4 regions of the Labrys methylaminiphilus subsp. lupini genome follow, and region 3 is predicted to be linked to each of the others. Evidence: riboswitches for the same ligand, from Rfam matches in the RefSeq annotation. Region 3 holds a riboswitch; each other region holds the start of a gene.
The links. A riboswitch is a leader RNA that binds a small molecule or an ion and turns the genes downstream of it on or off. The one in region 3 is predicted to bind cobalamin.
Positions count from the first base shown of each region.

Region 1 (3,795 bases), 1.3 Mb from region 3:
AGGACACGGCTTCCATGCTCTCGTCGGCAAAGCACACGGCGGCTTCGGAGGCATAGGGCAGGCGCAGGGCCTGCAGGGCATCCTGGAAGCCCATGATGCCGAGACCGACGGGCCGGTGCTTGAGGTTGGAACGCCGTGCCTCGGGAATGGTGTAGAAATTGATGTCGATGACGTTGTCGAGCATGCGCATCGCCGTCGTCACCGTCGCCTTGAGCTTGTCGAACATCAGGCCGTCGGCGTCGACATGGGCAGCGAGGTTGACCGAGCCGAGATTGCACACGGCAACCTCGTCATGGGAGGTGTTCAGCGTAATTTCGGTGCACAGGTTCGAGGAATGTACCACGCCGACGTGACGCTGGGGCGAGCGGATGTTGCAGGGGTCCTTGAAGGTGATCCAGGGATGCCCGGTCTCGAACAGCATGGTCAGCATCTTGCGCCAGAGATCGATGGCCCGGATCTGCCTGAAGACGCGGAGCTCGCCGCGCGCGGCGCGTGCCTCATGCGCCTCATAGGCGACCTTGAAGGCGGGACCGTAGAGATCGTGCAGGTCCGGCGTTTCGTCCGGTGAGAACAGGGTCCAGGGGCCATCCTGTTCCACACGTTCCATGAACAGATCCGGCACCCAGTTGGCGGTGTTCATGTCATGGGTGCGGCGGCGCTCGTCACCGGTGTTCTTGCGAAGATCGAGGAATTCCTCGATGTCGACATGCCAGGTCTCCAGATAGGCGCAGACCGCGCCCTTGCGCTTGCCGCCCTGATTGACGGCGATTGCGGTATCGTTGGCGACCTTGAGGAAGGGCACCACGCCCTGGCTTTCGCCATTGGTGCCTTTGATATGGGCGCCGAGCCCACGCACATTGCTCCAGTCATTGCCGAGGCCACCGGAATATTTGGCGAGCAGCGCATTGTCCTTCACCGCCTTGAAGATGCCTTCGAGGTCGTCGGACACGGTGGTCAGGAAGCAAGAGGAGAGCTGGGCGCGTAGTGTTCCCGAATTGAACAAAGTCGGCGTCGAGGCCATGAAGTCGAAGGAGGACAGAAGATCATAGAATTCGATCGCCCGCGCCTCTCGGTCGATCTCGCGCGAGGCCAGGCCCATGGCCACGCGCATGAAAAAGGCCTGCGGCAGCTCAAAACGCGTGCCGCGCACATGCAGGAAATAGCGGTCATAAAGTGTCTGCAGGCCGAGATAGTCGAACTTGAGATCGCGTTCGGGCTTGAGGGCAGCGGCAAGGCGGGCGAGGTCGAAGCGGCCGAGCTCCGGGTCGAGCAGTTCGTTGGCGATGCCGACGCGGATATAGTCATGGAAATACTCGGCGTAGCGAGTCGCCATCTCGGCCTGCGTCGCCTGGTCGGGATGGCCTCCGACGAAGCTGAGCGCCTCGCGGCGCAGCTTGTCGTTGAGCAGCCGGGCGCTGACCTTGGCGTAATTAGGTTCGGTCTCGATCAGGGTGCGGGCGGCGAGGATCGGCGCGATCGCCAGTTCGTCCTGGCTGATGCCGTCATAGAGATTGCGCTGCGTCTCGTTCAGCACGGTCTCTGCATCGGTGTCGGCAAGATCTGCGCAGGCTTCGCGCACCAGGGCGGTGAGGCGCGCGTGGTCGAGCGGTAGCAAGGAGCCCTCCGCCGTCTTCATCCGCAGGGCAGGGGCGATGGCGGTCCGTGCCTCTGTCTCGATTGCTCGTTCCAGGGCGCGCTCTTGGGCGTGCTGTTCGCGATAGAGCACATAGGCACGCGCCACCTTGTGGTGTTCGCCGCGCATCAAGGCGAGTTCCACCTGGTCCTGGATGTCCTCGATATGGAAGGTTCGGCCCGCATCGGCACGGCGGGTCAGGCCGGCAACGATCTGGGCCGTGAGTTCGGCGACAATGTCATGCACCCGGCGCGAAGCAGCGGCCGAATTGCCCTCGACGGCGAGAAAGGCCTTGGTCAGGGCCACCGAAATCTTGGAGGCATCGAAAGGCGTGACGGCGCCGTTGCGGCGAATGACCTGATAGCCCGGTTCCGAGGCCGGCTTCGCCCTGTCGGCGCCGGCAGCCGGAAAAGGCGTCTTTGTGGTCGTGGCAGTTTCGAGATCGAAAGACATTCGGCAAACCCCAAAATGTTGGAGGCTTGGGCCGAAGGAACGCGTTCCGCGTCGGCGCAGGCATATGCGCCACGAGCAAAGCGATCCGTCGGGGCACCCCGCCCGAGGAAACGATAACCAGCCACAGGCAGGTCTCCTGGCTCGCGGGTCGTTGCGAACTGTCTGCCTTCCCGGCGAAGGGCGGGTTGAACCCGCCTTCCGGCCAGTGGCACAGCGACAGCCCGCTCTCCGCTTACAGTTGCGGGGGCAGCCCCGGCTTTGCCCTAGAGCGTCTTGTGTTTTGAAAGCGTCGCTTCAAATCGCAAAGACGCGTCGAACAAAAAGTTCGAGGAAAAGTGCGTTTTCACCAAACGCGCTTTGCTCTCGGGCTCACCGGATTCCCTCTTAGCCTCGGACAGCGAATCCGAGGACCTGTGGATACAGCATCTAGTATGCCTGGGTGTCTCTATGTCAATACATGGTGTATGATGCCCTTTTTTTCAACGGGGACAAGGCGTGCCGGAGGACGAAATTTGTCCCCCGGCAGGTTTTTCACGCGGACGCCGCCACTCTCGCTGGAGCGGTCTCTTCACGAAGTTTGCGGGCGGCGGCAACCATGTTGACGAGGGCCGGGCGGACCTCGTCCCAGCTGCGGGTTTTCAGGCCGCAATCGGGGTTGACCCAGAGCTGATCGCCGGCGATCCGCTCGCGTGCCTTGGCAAGGAAGTCGCGCATCTCCGCCACGGTGGGGCAGCGGGGAGAGTGGATGTCATAGACGCCCGGCCCGATCTCGTTGGGGTAGCGATAGGCCCGGAACGCATCGAGAAGTTCCATTTTGGACCGGGCAGTCTCGATTGAGATCACGTCTGCATCCAGGCCTCCAACGGCATGGATGATGTCGTTGAACTCCGAGTAGCACATATGGGTGTGGATCTGCGTGGCATCGTCGACGCCTGAGGCGGCGAGGCGGAAACAGGCGACCGCCCAGGTCAGATAGGCCTCCTTTTCGGCGTGTCTGAGCGGCAGGCCTTCGCGAATGGCCGGCTCGTCGATCTGGATGATGCGGATGCCGGCCCGTTCCAGATCGCCGACCTCGTCGCGCAAGGCGAGGGCGATCTGCCGGCAGACCTGCTCGCGCTCGAGGTCGTCCCGCACGAAGGACCATTGCAGCATGGTGACCGGTCCGGTCAGCATGCCCTTGACAGGACGCTTGGTCAGGGATTGTGCGAAGCGTGCCCATTCCACCGTCATGGCCCGGGGACGCGAGACATCGCCATAGATGATCGGCGGGCGCACGCAGCGCGAGCCGTAGCTCTGGACCCAGCCATGCTGGGTAAAGGCATAGCCGGCCAGTTGCTCGCCGAAATACTGCACCATGTCGTTGCGCTCGAATTCGCCATGCACGAGAACGTCGAGGCCGATCTCTTCCTGCCAAGTGATCGCCTGGGTGGTTTCCTGTCGCAGAAAACGCTGATAGTCGGCGTCGTCGATCCAGCCCTTTGCGTGGTCAGCGCGTGCTTTGCGCACGGCGTCGGTCTGAGGGAAGGAACCGATGGTCGTGGTGGGAAATTGCGGCAGGCCGAGCCATTCCTGGGCCCGGCGGCGCAGCGTGTAGGGATGCCGGCGCTCGCTCATGGCCGGCGTGAGCCCGTCCATGCGGGCGGCGACGCCGGCATCATGTATACGAGCGGATATACGGCGGGCCGCAGCTGCTGCGTCCGATTGGGCGA
Region 1 covers NZ_JBMDIH010000001.1:2,363,444-2,367,238, reverse strand. Annotated here, with positions in the region: gene ACN6KF_RS11175 (ribonucleoside-diphosphate reductase subunit alpha) at 1-2,086, opposite strand, end outside; cobalamin riboswitch at 2,196-2,516, opposite strand; gene metE (5-methyltetrahydropteroyltriglutamate--homocysteine S-methyltransferase) at 2,618-3,795, opposite strand, start outside.
Region 1: linked by a shared signal. The riboswitch ahead of ACN6KF_RS11175 (ribonucleoside-diphosphate reductase subunit alpha) and the one ahead of ACN6KF_RS17240 (DUF1636 family protein) in region 3 are both predicted to bind cobalamin.

Region 2 (3,795 bases), 250 kb from region 3:
GGGCTTCCACCGCGGCCTTGCCCTCGCCGGCCGGATCCTGCTGGATCACGCCGGTGACCCAGCCCTGGTCGATGCCTTCGATGGCCTGCTTGGTCAGGTCCCAGCCGAAGACCTTGACGCCTTCGGTGCGCCCCTGGCTGGTCACGGCGGACACGGTGCCGAGAAGGGCCGGTTCGCCGGTGGCATAGAGCGTGGTCATGTCGGGATTGGCCGTCATCAGGTTCTCGGCCGCGCTCAGCGCCACGTCCTGCACGTTCTGGCCGTCGACGGTGTCGAGGAAGGTGACCTTGAGGCCGCTGGCCGTCACCGCCTTCTTGAAGCCATCCAGCCGCTGGTTCTGGATGTAGGAATTGAGAGCGCCGACCACGCCGATCTTGGCGGTGCCATCCAGCTTGGACTTGACGTAGTCGGCGTAGAACTTGCCGATGTCCTCGCCGGCCTTGAGATTATCCACGCCGACGAAGGAGACATTGTCGCCGTCGGGGATCTGGGCATCGATGGCGATGACGGGGATGCCGGCCTTCTTGGCGGAGGTGATGGCGGGCTTCACGCCGTTGACGTCGATGGCGATCAGGATGATGCCGTCGACCTTCTGGGTGATGTAGTTCTCGATCGCATCGTTCTGGGCGCTCGGAACATTGTTGGCGTTGAAGATGACGAGCTTGGCGCCGGCCGCCTTGGCGGCGGCCTCAGCGCCTTCGTTGATTTGGTTGAAGAACAGGGCCTGCTGGTTGATGGTGACCAGGGCGAAGGTGTCGGCCAAAGCGGACACCGATCCTAGGGACAGCGCCAGGGCTGCCGCTGCCGAGCAGCCGGCGAGATATTTTGAAAGCCGCATTTCAGTTCCCTTCATGGATGGCCCGTGCCGGGCTCATTCTCAGTTCTGACATCAGCATCATTCAAGAGACTTGAATTCATGTCAAGTTACTTGAATGGCGGTCTCGGGGATTCTTGAAACGCCGACGGCGTGAGGCGTTAGAAGGTGGCAGGCGTGTTGACCCAGAAGATGCTCGCGCGCTCCGTTCCGGTGTTGCGGTACCAATGAGGCAATTCCGACTTGAACACGAAGGTATCGCCGGCAGAGAGCTTGAAGGTACGCTCACCGACCATCAGCTCCACGGTTCCGGTCAGCACATAGCCGACTTCCTCGCCCTGGTGCTGGATCGGCCCGGCGCTCTCGCCGCCGGCCTCGATGTGGTGGATGTTGCATTGGAGGAGATGACCGGGCGAATAGGGGATCACCCGTTCCAGCGAGATGCCCTCGCCCCGGCGGAGCGGGTCCAGCGAGATCAGGGGGCGCGAGCCGGCGCGAAAGACGATACCCTCTTCGCTATCCGATTCCTCGAACATCCAGCCGATATTGGTGCCGAGGACCTCCACGAGGCGATGCAGCATGGGCAGGGAGGGGGAGGCCTTGCCGTTCTCGATCTTGGACAGCAGGCTTTCCGAACAGTCCGCGGCCGTCGCCAGGGCCTTCAGCGTCAGCCCCCTTGTCTGCCGGGCCAGGCGAAGGCGGGTGCCGAGCCGCACGGGATTGGCCTGTTCCAGGGGATCGGGGTGATCGCCGGCGCGTCGTTTGAGGTCGATCTTGTTCATTGCGCGATTGCCAGGATGCTTCATTGCCCGAAAGCCTAGCCGACGATTCTAGGCCACAAGCCTGCACCCTGTCCACTTCGCCGCCGGCCGCTCGGCATCAGCGTCCCAAACGGCTGGGCAGCCGGCACCTCCCATGCTACATCCGCAAGACCTTCGGTGCCCGCTTGCGGGAGAATCGGGAACGCGGTTTGAAGCCGCGACGTGCCCAACGCTGTAAGGGGGACTATCCGGGCAGGTTTCAGGCCACTCGCTCTGCGGGGAAGGCGTCCGGATGGGTGGATCCCAAGTCAGAAGACCGGCCGGAGGCGATAGATCGGCGCGCGTGGACGGCGCGGCGATTGCCATCGCAAGGGGAATGACGATGGACCCATCCACGGGAGCGCTTGCGCCCTCCGGGCCGTTTTCACCGGCCGAACGCGACGCCGTCTATCGCGCCATCTTCACCAGGCGGGACGTCCGCAGCCAATTCAGTCCGCAACCCGTTCCGGACGATGTCCTCGCGCGCATCCTCGTGGCCGGGCATCATGCGCCGTCGGTCGGCTTCATGCAGCCCTGGAGTTTCCTGGTGCTGCGGTGCCCTGAGGCCCGGGGCAAGGTGCAGGCCCTCTTCGAGGAGGCCAATGCGGAAGCGTTGGCGATGTTTCCGCCGCAGAAGCAGGCGCAATACCGCTCGCTGAAGCTTGCCGGCATCCTCGATTCCCCGGTCAATCTGTGCATCACCTGCGATCCAGACCGCGCCGGCCCCGTGGTGCTCGGCCGCACCCATGACATGGCCATGGACCGCTACTCCACCGTCTGCGCGGTGCAGAACATCTGGCTGGCGGCACGGGCCGAGGGCGTTGGGGTCGGTTGGGTCAGCATCGTCGATCCCGTGCGCCTGCGTGCGGCACTGGGCATTCCCGAGCGCGTAATTCCGGTCGCCTATCTGTGCCTTGGTTATGTGCACGAAGCCTATGCCCGGCCGGAGCTGGAAGTGAAGGGCTGGCGCCAGCGCCTGCCGCCGGAGGCCGTGCTGAGCTTCGACGCCTGGGACGGCCAGCGGCCCGACCATCCCTTGCTCGCCGCCATGCGGACGGCTATGGGGGATGCTGGTTGACAGAGCAAAGCGCAAAGACGCTTTGGGGTGGCCGGCGCAGATGCGCGCCGTCTCGATCGGGTGGCACGGCCGATGGATTTCCTGCGTAAGAATGCGATCTGGATTATCGCACTGCTGATTACCAGCCTGGTCTTGCTGGAGGGGCCGAGGGCGATCCTGATCGGGGCATTCGTGGCCGCCCTCGTCGGTCTGTTCTGGCTGTTGCGCGGCAAGGCCCGCAAGCCGGCGGCGGGCCGCCGCCTCGAGACCGTGCCGAAAGTTGTCCCCCTTCCGCTCGACCGGGGTTCCGACACGGTTCGGCCGCAGGCGCTCGAGCGCGCCTCTCTCAAGACCATCGATGATCCGAGGCTCGCGGCCGTCGTCCTGATGATACAGCTTGTCCGCACCAATGGCTTGCTGACCCGGGCCGAGCGGGACACGATCCTCGCTCTTATGGCCGATCCACTCGGGATCGGCGATCGCGAGCATGTGTATGAGCAGGCCTTGCAATTGACGGATCGCGGCCGGGTGTTCACGCCGGTCGCCGAGGAATTGGCGCCCCTTCTGCGGGCGCGCCTGTCCCTGCCGGAGCGCCAACAGCTTATCGATATGCTGGGCGAGGTCGCCAATGCCTATGGCGAGGCCAGCGATTTGCAGCGCGAGGCGATCGTTCGCCTGAAGAGACGCCTGCTTGCGCCGGATGCCGCGGCCGGGCGCCCGCTCAATTGAAATAGAAGGCGTAGCTCGCGACGTCGCCGCCGAAGATACTGGTCGCCTGGCCCCAGGCCTCTGCATCCATCACCTTGCCATTGTCGAGGAAAGGCAAGGCGCCTGGGCCGGTGATCCACAGCACCAGGTCGAAATTGCCGGGCTGCTCGAAGACCCTGGCGAGATTGACGCCCTTGGTGAAACGCCAATGCGGCATCAGCAACTTGCCGTCCAGCACCTGCTCGACCTGGCCGAGCAGCGCAAGCCATGAGTCGATACGCTCCTGCGTTACGTCGAGGGAGGGCAGGACGCCGCTCTTCTGCCGCGGGCCCGGCAGCCATTCGTGATCGTCGTCGGTCTCCTTGCCGATCAGCGCCCAGGTCTCACGGTTGAGCCGGATTACCGTCTTGATATGG
Region 2 covers NZ_JBMDIH010000001.1:3,399,316-3,403,110, reverse strand. Annotated here, with positions in the region: gene ACN6KF_RS16060 (ABC transporter substrate-binding protein) at 1-838, opposite strand, end outside; gene ACN6KF_RS16055 (cupin domain-containing protein) at 976-1,596, opposite strand; cobalamin riboswitch at 1,734-1,914, shown strand; gene bluB (5,6-dimethylbenzimidazole synthase) at 1,958-2,692, shown strand; gene ACN6KF_RS16045 (TerB family tellurite resistance protein) at 2,720-3,400, shown strand; gene ACN6KF_RS16040 (hypothetical protein) at 3,393-3,795, opposite strand, start outside.
Region 2: linked by a shared signal. The riboswitch ahead of bluB (5,6-dimethylbenzimidazole synthase) and the one ahead of ACN6KF_RS17240 (DUF1636 family protein) in region 3 are both predicted to bind cobalamin.

Region 3 (3,795 bases):
GCCGTCGAGGGCTGCGACATAGTCGGCATCGAAACCCTTGCTGTCCGTATCGGCGGCCGAGCCTTCTTCCCATATCACGGGCAAGGCGAGTGCCGCTTCCTTGGCGCGCCAGAACCGGTCGGCCACCACGGCGAGGCCGCCCTCGATCGGCACCACCGCCAGGATGCCGCGGCGCCCCTTGATGGCGGCTTCGTCATGGGATTTCACGCGGCCGCCGAAGACGGGACAGGTCACCACGGCGGCATAGACCATGTCAGGCAGGCGGATATCGATGCCGAATTGCGCCGCCCCCGTCAGCTTGGGCGGCGTATCCAGACGCGCCAGCGGCTTGCCGATCAGCGTGAACTGTTCGGGCGTCTTGATGGCCGGCTCCCTCGTCAGCGTGACCTTGGCAGCCTCGCCGGCCAGCTCGCCAAAGCGCAGGCTGCGATTGCTGGCCTGATGCAGCACCTTGCCGGCATCGACGCTGCAGCTTTCGGCCGCCACCTGCCAGCGCGAGGCAGCAGCCTGCACCAGCCTTTCGCGGGCATTGGCGCCGGCTGCCTGCAGGAATTCGCGCGAGCGGCGCACGGCGCCCGAACCGCCGGTACCCATGCGCTTGTAGACGGTGTTCTCGCGCAAATTCCGGTTGGCCGAGGCGTATTCGGGCTTCACCTTGGCCCAGTCGCAACCGAGTTCCTCGGCGACGATCATCGGCAGGGCCGTGAAGATGCCTTCGCCCATTTCCGATTGCGCCACGCGGATGATCACGGTGTCGTCGGGCTCGATCAGGATCCAGGCATTGATCTCGCCGTCGGTGGAAGCACCGCCCCAGGGTTGGTCGGCGATATCAAGGGCCTGTGATGCAGCGGGGATGAACCCGCCGATCATCAGGCCGCCGGCGGCAGAGAAGCCGATGGCGAGAAAGCTGCGCCGGCTCAGCGCGGTGGACGTGCGGTCGATCGCGTTCATGGCCTCATCCCTTCATCAGTTCGGCGGCGCGATGGATGGCGGCGCGAATGCGCGGATAGGTGCCGCAACGGCAGATATTGGTGATGCCGTTGTCGATATCCGCGTCGGTGGGGGTGGGCGTATCCTTCAGGAAGGCGACGGCGGCCATGATCTGGCCCGACTGGCAATAGCCGCATTGCGGCACGTCCTCGGCGAGCCAGGCCTGCTGGACCGGATGCTTGCCGTCCGCCGACAGGCCTTCGATCGTGGTGATGGTGGCGCCGTCGACGTCACCGATCTGGGTCTGGCAGGAACGGATGGCGGCGCCGTTCACATGGACGGTGCAAGCGCCGCATTGGGCGATGCCGCAGCCGAACTTGGTGCCGGTGAGGCCGAGTTCATCGCGCAGGACCCAGAGCAGAGGGGTCTCGGGCTCGATGTCGAGCCGGTGGACGGTCGAATTGACGGTGATGGCAACCATGGGCAGGCCTTCCAGCGGCTGATGCCGGGCAGAAGTGCCGGGCCCATCGGCGTCGGCCTTCTGGTGGGCGATTGCGGGAAGGCAGAATTGTGGCGGCAATCATGGCGGCGGGGTGACGGGTAACGCAGACGTGAGAGTTTGTGCAGTCTGGAAACGGTCGAGAAATGTGGCCGCCAGTTGCGAAGGGGCCCCCGGCCTATTGCTTGAACCAGATCCGGCTATAGCCGAGCGCGTCGCCGGCGATGGCGACGAGGACGCCGACCGAGACGAGGATGAGGCCGATCATGAAGGTGCGCACGATGCGGCGATAGACTGGCGCCTCCAGTGATTTGACCGAGAGCATGCCGGCCAGCGCCCAGACTTGGAAGATGATGCCGCCCCCGATGAGAAAGACGGCGGCCAGGTCTTCCGGGATCCAGGTTCCTGGCTGCGATGCCCAGTTGTTGAGAAAGCCCAGCGAGAAGGCGAGCACGACGCCGATGGCCGTCACCGAACCGCCACGGAAGATGACGTCGATCTTCTGCGGCTCGGATGACGGTATCGGCGGCAGCTTCTCTTCGGGCATGGCAACCTCGTCGGTGTGGCGACGTCGCCGCCCTTTATGCCGGATTTTGCGCGTGCTTTGGAAGCGGGAACATTGACAAGCCCGTCCGCACACCCCTTATGTCAGCCACGATCGGTCTCTCGTTATGAGAGAAGAGGGAATGCGGTGCGGATGAAGAGCGGCCAGTCGATGGCTGCCTTGGATGCCAAAGCCGCGGCTGCCCCCGCAACTGTAAGCGGCGAGCGCCCCGCCTCGAGGCCACTGGGTAACCGGGAAGGCGGCGGGGGGCGATGAGCTGCGAGCCAGGAGACCTGCCGTTCGCAACCTTGTCACCGGTCCGGGCGGGGCGCCTCGGAGGCCGGTTCCGTTTTCCCGGACGATCGTCGGCCTCGCCGTCGGTCCCGCGCCCTCCATCCGCTTCGGCGGCGATGAACAGGGCCGATGCCACAAACACCTCTTCCAGTTCGGCTGCTCGTCTGCGTGACCTGCAGGCGCGAGGGCGACGATCCCGACGCGCCGCGCCAGGGGGCACGGCTGCGCGATGCGCTCGCCGGCATGCTGCCTGAAGGCGTCGAGTTGCAGCCGGTCGAATGTCTGGGCAATTGCAAGCGTTCCTGCACGGTGGCGCTCACGGCCGAAGGTACCTGGACCTATGTCTTCGGTGATCTCAGTGCCGAGAGCGGCCCCGACGTCCTCACCGGCGTCAGCCTGCTGGCCCATTCCACCGACGGCCTGATGCCCTGGCGCGGCCGTCCTGAAGTCTTCAAGCGCAGCATGATCGCGCGCATCCCACCCATGCCAACACTCAAGGACGCCGCCGAATGAACGCGCACACCAAAGTTCCCTGCACCATCGTCACCGGCTTTCTCGGAGCCGGCAAGACAACGCTGATCCGCAATCTGCTGGCCACCGCCAATGGCCGCAGGCTGGCGCTGATCGTCAACGAGTTCGGCGATGTCGGCGTCGACGGCGATATCCTGAAGTCCTGCGGCATCGAGAGCTGCCCGGAAGACGCCATCGTCGAACTCGCCAATGGCTGCATCTGCTGCACCGTGGCGGATGATTTCGTGCCGGCGCTGGAAATGTTGCTGTCGCGCCCCAACCCGCCCGAGCATATCGTGATCGAGACCTCTGGCCTCGCTCTGCCCAAGCCGCTGGTCAAGGCCTTCAACTGGCCGGCGATCCGTTCGCGTGTCACCGTCGACGGCGTCATCGCCGTGGTCGACGGCGCCGCGGTTGCGGCCGGACGCTTTGCCGATGATCCGGAAGAGCTCAAGCGCCAGGCCGAGGGCGACGCCTCCCTCGACCACGACAATCCGCTCGAGGAGGTCTATGAGGACCAGCTCCTCTGCGCCGACCTCGTCGTGCTCAACAAGGCCGATCTCCTTTCCGCCGGCGAAGCCGACAGCGTGGAGAAGGACATCGAGAAGACGGTGCCGCGCGCCGTCAAGGTGGTGCGCACCTCCGAGGGCCGCATCGATGCCGCCGTGCTGCTCGGCCTCGGGGCCGCGGCCGAGAACGATCTGGAGGCGCGTCCCTCCCACCACGACCACGAGGCCGAGCACGACCACGACGACTTCGATACCTTCATCGTCGACCTGCCCGCCATTCTCGATGCCGATGCCCTGGTGGACAAGCTGAAGGCGGCGGCCGAGGAACATGATATCCTGCGCATCAAGGGCTTCGTCGCTGTCGACGGCAAGCCGATGCGCCTCTTGGTCCAGGGCGTCGGCGCCCGTTTCTCGCAGCATTTCGACCGCGCCTGGGCGCCGGAGGAAACCCGTTCGAGCCGCCTCGTCATCATCGGCGAGAAGGGTATCGACCAGGCCGGCATCCGCAA
Region 3 covers NZ_JBMDIH010000001.1:3,645,506-3,649,300, reverse strand. Annotated here, with positions in the region: gene ACN6KF_RS17255 (xanthine dehydrogenase family protein molybdopterin-binding subunit) at 1-951, opposite strand, end outside; gene ACN6KF_RS17250 ((2Fe-2S)-binding protein) at 956-1,411, opposite strand; gene ACN6KF_RS17245 (hypothetical protein) at 1,608-1,976, opposite strand; cobalamin riboswitch at 2,072-2,288, shown strand; gene ACN6KF_RS17240 (DUF1636 family protein) at 2,397-2,780, shown strand; gene cobW (cobalamin biosynthesis protein CobW) at 2,777-3,795, shown strand, end outside.

Region 4 (3,795 bases), 1.5 Mb from region 3:
CCGGCCTTCTCGCACAGATCGGCGATTTCGTTGATGAAGGTGACCTTGGTCGCCAGGAAGGCGTTGGCGGCATATTTGATCAGTTCGGAGGTGCGTCGATCCGTGAACAGCAACGGCCCCTGGTTGAGATGGAGCGGGCGATAGACCTCGGCCATCGCCTCCTTGGCCCGCTCTTCCTCCGTGCCGACTACGATGCGGTCCGGACGCTTGAAATCCTCGATCGCCGCGCCCTCGCGCAGGAATTCAGGGTTCGACACCACGCTGACATCGGCATCCTGACGGACTTCGCGTATCAGCCTCTCGACTTCGTCGCCGGTGCCGACCGGTACGGTCGACTTGGTAACCACCACGGTGAAGCCTTCGACCGCCGCCGCGATCTCCCGCACCGCGCCATAGACATAGGATAGATCCGCATGCCCGTCGCCGCGGCGCGAGGGTGTGCCGACGGCCAGGAACACCACGGCGGCATCGCGGACGGCGGGCGCAAGCTCGGTGGTGAAGGACAGGCGCTTCTCACGCACATTGCGGGCCACCAGATCCTCGAGGCCCGGCTCGTAGATCGGCATGCGGCCGGCCAGCAGGCCCTCGATCTTGGCCGGATCCTTGTCGACGCAGGTGACGACATGGCCGAAATCGGCGAGGCAGGCCCCCGTCACCAGGCCGACATAACCCGTACCGATCATTGCAACGCGCATGACATCAATCCTGTTTGGACGACCAATCCGTCAGACGCGTGTCTACAAAAGGCCCGGCGACATGCCAATGACGAAAAAAGAGAGGAACTCCGTTGGAGAGCCCTGCTCAACGCCTCTATGCCCCCAACCGCAGCGACCAGCCCCGGCCGGATGGCCTGAGATCGGCTGTCGCCAACGGGGCGGCATCGATACGCCAGAAGGAACGAGCCTCGGCCCCGAGGGCGCGAACGACCGCGGCGCGCAACACCGAAGCGTGGGTAACGGCGAGCGTATACCCCTCGAACCGCCTGCCATCGAGCCAGGCGCCGACCCGCGCAATCAGGGTTGCAACACTCTCTCCGCCATGCGGGCAGGCATCCGGATCGGTCAGCCATGCCCGGAGCGCCTCGGGTTCGGCGGCCGCTACCGCGTCCAGGGCAAGCCCTGCCCAGCGGCCATGATCGCATTCGCGCAGGGCTTCATCGACCTCAGGATCATGGCCGAGGGCCTGCGCGGTCTGGCGAGCCCTGAGCGCCGGGCTGCTCAGGATGCGGGCCGGCCTGCCGAAATGCCCTTCCAGCTTCCGCGCCGCAGCCAGCCCTCTTGCATCGAGCGCCTCATCGAGGGGAAAACCCGCTGCGCGCACCGCAGGCGTAGCCCCATGGCATAGCAGGATCAGGCGTGGTGTCATGACGGCAGTTCCCAAGACTTAGAGTGCATGATTCGACCGAACCAATCGGATCATGCTCCCTAAGTTTTTGTTTCAACGCATGGTATCGTCCAAAAAGTCGCGCAACTTATGCTCTAAGTCGCTTCCGGAATATTGACATGTTCGTGACTTGGGCTCTTATGGAAGGGCTTTGCCAAGGGTGGGAAGCCGGTGTGAATCCGGCACGGTCGCGCCACTGTGAACGGCGGCGCTTGGGCGCTGTCCGGAAGTCAGACCTCTTCCAAGGCAGCATGACTCGTAGCGGGACGCGTAATCCCAAGGAGCTTTTCATGACCACCGCAACTCTGGCACCCGTCGCCCAGCAGCCGATCGCCATCCCGGTCCGCGAGATCTTGCCCTGGGCGCTCTTTACCGTGCTCCTGGCCGTACTCGCCATTTATTTCGTCGGCGCCGAGCAAGGCGCGACCTCGCTGATTCCCGGCGTCTACATCCACGAATTCGTGCACGACGCTCGCCATCTGCTCGGCTTCCCCTGCCACTAGGGCGCATAGGCAAACGACATGGTTAGATCGCTTTTGATCCGGGGGATGCTGATAGGCATCCTGGCCGGACTGTTGGCGTCTGGCTTCGCCTGGGTCTTCGGTGAACCACAGGTCGATGCCGCTATCGCCTATGAGGAAAGCCACGCGGTCGCCGCCGCGCCGGCGCCATCCGCAACGCCGGCAACCTCCCAGTCGGCCGCAGCACATGAACATGAGGAAGACCCGGTCAGCCGGCCGGTGCAGTCCAGCTACGGCCTCATGACCGGCATGGTCGTCTATGGCGCAGCCCTCGGCGGCATCTTCGCTTTGGTCTTCGCCTTCGCGCAGGGACGGATCGGCACGCTCAGCCCGCGCGCGACAGCAGGCCTGATCGCCATCGCCGGCTTCGCTGCAATCAAGCTGGTGGCGGAGATCAAATATCCGAGTAACCCGCCGGCCGTTGGCAATCCCGACACGATCGGCCTGCGGACCGCCTTCTATTTCGGCATGATCCTGCTCTCCCTGGTGACGATGGCGGCCGCCCTGGGCACGGCGAACCGGCTCGCCGCCAGCCTCGGCCGCTGGAACGCCAACCTGGTGGGGGCTGCCGCCTATCTGGTGGTGATGGTGGTCGCCATGCAGATTCTGCCGGCCGTCAACGACATCCCGGCGGATTTCTCGGCCACGGTGCTATGGAAGTTCCGCGTTGCCTCGCTCGGCATCCATGCCGTGCTATGGGCAACGCTCGGGATCGCCTTCGGCGTTGCAGCACAGAAGCTGCTGCAAACCTCCGCCAGCCGCTGAAAAAGGCCAACCGACCGCGTCAAACGTCGCATTTTTACAACACCGGCCCGGTTTTGGGCCGGTTTTCAAAATTTCTTTCATTTCGCACTTGCGAAATGAACGCATCAGGATCACTTTACGGACGTGGTGGATGCGCGTTTGCGCTCCCCCACTGCCCTCCTTGGGCGTTTCCTCCCTAAGACTTGGGCCGCCATTCGGCGGCCTCTTTCTTTTTCGGGTCAGCAGACCCCATATTTCAAAATCTGCAGCGGCATTCCGCCTCAATTAACCCCAGAGCAAAGCGCGTTCAGGTATGAACGCTTGTTTGCTCTCACTGTTTGGTTCCAAGCCAGTCCTTTGGATCGGCTGGAGCGTCCTTGCGATTTGACATGCTTCACTCAAATTACAAAACGCTCTTGCGTCCAAGCTCATGCTTGCCCATTTGTGTTCACCCTCGCATAGTGTGTCATTATGGATCTGGACTCGCCCTTGTTTGATCGCATCCGGGTGCGCCCAAGGGCCGAAGAGGTCCAGCCGGCGAGCGTACAGCTATGCGAACATGCCGGCTGCCGAAACGCCGGTGAATTTCGCGCGCCCAAGGGGCGCAACCGCGAAGGCCAGTTCTGGCATTTCTGCCTGGGGCACGTTCGCGAATACAACAAGACCTACAATTATTTCGCAGGCCTGCCGGACGACTCGGTGAGCGCCTATCAGCGCGATGCCGCCACAGGCCATCGCCCGACCTGGACGATGGGCGTCAATCCCTGGGCCAAGAAGCGCGGCGAAGGGCCGCAACCTGGCCCGGAGATCCATGACGGCTTCGGCTTCTTCGAGGGCGAGCACGGCTTCGGACGCACGCAGAGTGCGCCGGAACCGGAAAGGCGACGCCTGAAATTGCTGGAACGCAAGGCCCTCGAAGCGCTCGATCTGCCGGAAACGGCCAGCGGCCCCGAGATCAAGGCACGCTACAAAACATTGGTCAAACGCCTCCATCCCGATGCCAATGGCGGGGACCGATCCAGCGAAGATAAATTGCGCGGGATCATCCAGGCCTATAATACGCTGCGTAGCGCTGGGCTCTGCTGAGCGCCCGCACCACCGGCGAGACTTCCAGGTTTGGAGCGCGTTCCAATCCCGGGGATCCCCG
Region 4 covers NZ_JBMDIH010000001.1:5,106,331-5,110,125, reverse strand. Annotated here, with positions in the region: gene ACN6KF_RS24000 (UDP-glucose dehydrogenase family protein) at 1-695, opposite strand, end outside; gene ACN6KF_RS23995 (histidine phosphatase family protein) at 811-1,365, opposite strand; cobalamin riboswitch at 1,498-1,643, shown strand; gene ACN6KF_RS23990 (CbtB domain-containing protein) at 1,674-1,886, shown strand; gene ACN6KF_RS23985 (CbtA family protein) at 1,905-2,669, shown strand; gene ACN6KF_RS23980 (J domain-containing protein) at 3,138-3,734, shown strand.
Region 4: linked by a shared signal. The riboswitch ahead of ACN6KF_RS23990 (CbtB domain-containing protein) and the one ahead of ACN6KF_RS17240 (DUF1636 family protein) in region 3 are both predicted to bind cobalamin.